DNA from 2 places in the Ruminiclostridium herbifermentans genome. Region 1 is predicted to be linked to the other one. Evidence: predicted binding sites of a transcription regulator. Region 1 holds the regulator's gene; the other holds the start of a gene.
What was found. The regulator Rex, encoded in region 1, represses fermentation and respiration genes when NADH is low (regulators of the CRP and FNR family bind a similar motif). The targets are predictions, from matches to a motif close to ATTGTTAANNNNTTAACAAT.
Positions count from the first base shown of each region.

Region 2: a site for Rex is predicted at 1,124-1,143, ahead of EHE19_RS14915 (BtrH N-terminal domain-containing protein). Genes of this name have one in related genera too.

Region 1 covers NZ_CP061336.1:742,318-744,533, reverse strand. The annotation lists gene EHE19_RS03180 (prephenate dehydrogenase) at 1-666, shown strand, start outside; gene EHE19_RS03175 (redox-sensing transcriptional repressor Rex) at 913-1,560, opposite strand.
Region 2 covers NZ_CP061336.1:3,736,369-3,738,584, forward strand. The annotation lists gene EHE19_RS14910 (hypothetical protein) at 1-16, opposite strand, end outside; gene EHE19_RS14915 (BtrH N-terminal domain-containing protein) at 92-1,111, opposite strand; gene EHE19_RS14920 (alpha/beta fold hydrolase) at 1,295-2,068, opposite strand; gene EHE19_RS14925 (L-threonylcarbamoyladenylate synthase) at 2,070-2,216, opposite strand, start outside.

The sequences.
Region 1 (2,216 bases):
TTGACGCCAACTAAGACAGCAACGGAAACTGCATTAGCTGCATTAGCGGAATTACTTAGTGGAATTGGTGCTATTCCTATTATTGTTTCGCCTGAAAAACATGACTTAGTAACTGGATGTATTAGCCATGTACCTCATATCATAGCCTCTACATTAGTTACTTTGGCAAAAAACGAGAATGATCCTGAATTAATAAAGCTTTTGGCCGCTGGTGGCTTCAAAGATATTACACGTATAGCCTCTTCTAATCCAACAATGTGGGAAAATGTTGTACTAAGCAATAGCAAAATTATAATTGAACTGCTTGATAAATGTAAAAAAATAATTGATACTACTATAAATAATATTAATAGTTCAAATAACAGAGAAATATATAATTTTTTTAGTAATGCCAAAGCCTTCAGAGATAGTTTTTCTGCTTCCCCTGTTGGTCTTATTCCCAAAAGTTTTGAATTGATTTTGGATATAGAAGATAAGCCTGGTATTATTGGTAGGATAGCTACACTGTTAGGTAATAATGGCATTAATATTAAAAATATCAATGTTTCGAATAGCCGTGAATATGAACAGGGATGTCTTAGAATAACATTCTTAGATCAAGATAATACCGATAGTGCTTATAAAATACTTTCAGATTGTCAATATAAAGTATTTAGAAAAGATTAATGAATATAAAATGAATATAAAAATTATGGACGGCTTTTAGCCGTCCGTTTTAATTTATACAGTTAAATAAACTTCTTTATACATATTTAAACTTCATGCATAAAGAGTCTATCTTTATAGAAGCCTTATCAAGATTTTTAAAAAATAGCCCATAAGAAATTTTATAGTTAATTGTATTATTTCATATGTAATTACTAAAGTATATTATCTTAAAACTATTTCTTCAAAAAATAAGTCTTTTAAAGACTAATTCTTTTTTTCTCTGTTAAACTTCTCATTTAGCTTGTAGCCCAAAACCATTAAGCTGTCACTTAAATGAACATTTTCTACAATAACATCGTATGGAATTTTTAAGTCCATTGGAGAGAAATTCCATAAGCCCTTAATTCCTAACCTGCCAACTTTATCAGCAATAGAAGCTGTAACTTCATACGGAACACACAACATTGCAATATCTACAGTATTGTTTGATACAAACTCGTCCAACTTTTCGATATCCAAAACTTCTATGTTCTTTATTGTTTTTCCTATGATGTCCGGATTTGAATCAAATATACCTATTATTTTGAAACCTCTTTTTTCAAAGTTCACATAATTGGCAAGTGCCTGCCCCATATTTCCTGCTCCAATTATAATTGCATAAAATGTTTTGTTGATTCCCATAATATTTCCAATTTCATTATATAAAGACTCAACATTATATCCATACCCCTGCTGTCCAAAGCCTCCAAAACAATTAAGATCCTGTCTGATTTGAGAAGCTGTAATTCCCATTCTTATACTCAATTCCTTTGAGGATATTCTTTTTATACCAATCTCCAGCAAATCATTGAGATATCTATGATATCTAGGAAGCCTTTTTATTACAGCAATAGAAATTTTCTTTGAATTCATTAGAATCCTCACCCCATAACTCTGTTTGTGTACGTATTATATCATCTTTGTTATTTTATTGTCAATAACTATTGCCTTTACCTGGTATTACAGTAAATTTATAGTATTAATCAGCCATACTTTTAAAAAATTACATGTTTACAAAACCTTGAATATTAATCAACAAATGTCCCAAGAATCCAGTCAGTAGACACATTATGCTTACACAACCTTTCATATTAATAAACTAAACTCGCAGTCCAATATTTTTAGTTCATCAAATTAAAATTTAACCAATTCATATAATAAGTTTATTCTTAGTAATAACAAGTTTTAAAACGTGAAAATAACTAGACTTTTCGTTAGAAATTTGAGCTGTTTTTCTATTATCTAATTATTATCTAATTATTATTTAATTAATTTTTTTGCAGCAATCTATTGCTAAGTATTATTTAATTATTTTTTTCAGCAATCTATTGCTAAGTATCCCTCAAACCATTAATTTTTTATTAGAAAATGATGAATTAATAATCTATATTGTGAATCTAAAGTAAATTAAAATCTTTTAAACAATTGTTCTATATAAAATTCATAGTGTCAAAAATAAAATTGCGTGATAAAATAGTCATATATTTCTAGGGGCATCTTAAATTCTCAGAACGGCGCACTTGTTCTAT
Region 2 (2,216 bases), 1.8 Mb from region 1:
CCAGTGATTTTCTCATTTTATACCTCCAATTTTGATTTTGGTGCTTTTCTAAGCAGCCATATACATCGAAGATAGTAGAACATAACCAAACTTACATTATCTTAATTTTCTCAAGATACTGTAAGTAGCTACCAAATGTCTTATCCTGTATCTGTATCGTATTATTTGCCATTTCGCATATAGCAGGTATCATTCTTTTTCTCTTGGTCAAGCCAGCCTTAGTTGCATTAAGGGCAACCTTTTCCCATTCACGTCTTAAAATTTGAAGTTCTTCCAAAATGGTATCATAGCCTTCTATTTGGAAATCCTCATTATTACGGATGAAGCTTATCATATTATCAATAATTACTATTGCACTCCGAACTTTAATATTGAAATTTATATCTATACATGCCTTTGCAAATGAATCTTCATCAAGGTTTTCCAATTTATACAAATCAAAAGCATACTTTTTAAACGCAAGATTTCCGAAAAACTTATTTTCAGTTGTAACCCCTTCCAAAAAAGTTCTCAAATTATTAATAGTAATATCAAGAACCATCTTCTTATTTATAAGTTTTGATGCTTTATCAGTATCAAACCACACAAATCCAAAAATACTTTTTCTAATGTCTTCAATTGAAGCAGGACCTTGGTATTCTTTCATCCTTCCAGAGGAATCTTTGAAATATGAGTCTGCAACATACACCATGCCTTCTTCAGAGTCTATACCATACATAAGAATACAATGTCCTCTGTTTTCATCGCTTATCTCCCTAAAGGCATCACTGTAATTTAAGTTCTCAGTTCCTACAAACAGGATGACAACATGGTTATCAAGTACCGCATTGCAAGCCTTTTGAAAAAGTTCATCCTTATCCTGCAGCTTGTAACACATATTTACTTTAAAGAGGTTTTCTTTTGCTATATTTTCTATAACATTATCAAGACCACTGTATCCTACATAATTCAAGTCTGATTGGTATTCCACATTAAATCCGTTGCACAGCATAAATATATCGACACATGATAAGTCATATTTTTGATACCTTAATGTGTCTTCTATCGCTGAAAACAAACAAAACACACCATCTTTTGCGCGCGTTTCCAAACCAGGTATTATATGTTTCATAATAACCCCCTTATTGCTAAAAAATTATAAATATCAAAATCCAAACATTTGAAACTTAAATTGAAATTTAAGTCGAAACTTAAAATAAAATTCTTGAAAGTACGTATTGGCCTAGAAAGCAAAGGTGTCAGTCATATTAAAATTTATGATTTTTTGCATTAACAAATAAAGCATTTCTCTTCTTTATAATGGTTTAAAAATATTTGAGTTAGAGAAATACTCAATAATAGTTTCATAAAAATCATATGGGTTTTCTTCTATCATATTATGTCCACTGTCTTTGATATATTTTATAACTATGCCCTTGTCTTGCAGATACTCTTGAGACCGCCTTTTCCCAAGGTTTCGCTCACCGTAGATATACATTTTTTCAGTATCAAGCTTGATATACCGCTCAAGGATATTATCGGTTTTACATGCTTCAACTAAATTTCTTGAAGACTCATACATAACATAAGCATTTGTCATGCAAAGACTCTCATAAAATGGGAGTTCTCGGTAATTATTTTTTAAGAATTTGAAGCCACCCCGTCTAAATGCTTCTCCCCCCACATTATAAATAGAGGCTGACAGCTTGCAGTCGTCCAAGGTAAGGTTTCCTTCACAGTTAATAAATGATTTTACTTTCATGTTTTCGCATATATACTGGGCTATAACCCCTCCCATTGAATGAGCAATTATATGAGTGCTATTTATACCCAAGTATTCAATTAACTGAAGACATGCTACGGCTTGGGATTTAAGAGAATAATCAAATTCCATCGGTTTGTCTGAGTTACCATATCCAACAAGGTCTATAAACAAACACTTAAAATTCTTTGTAAAGAAATCATATTTTGTTATATTGCTATAAACCTTGCTGGATGAACCTAAGCCGTGGATAAGTATCATACATTCTCCACCATTTCCAGTAACTTCGTAAAAAATATTTATGTCATTATATTTAAAGAAACTCATATTATACCTTCCTTAAGGCTGGTATCCCTTTTGCTTCCAAAACCTTGTTTATTTCAACCAGCGGGAACATTGGTGACTCTCTCATAATACTGATGTCGTCATTCCTTATATCTAACTGCGTTGTACCTTTATTGCCTCGTTCCTCTCC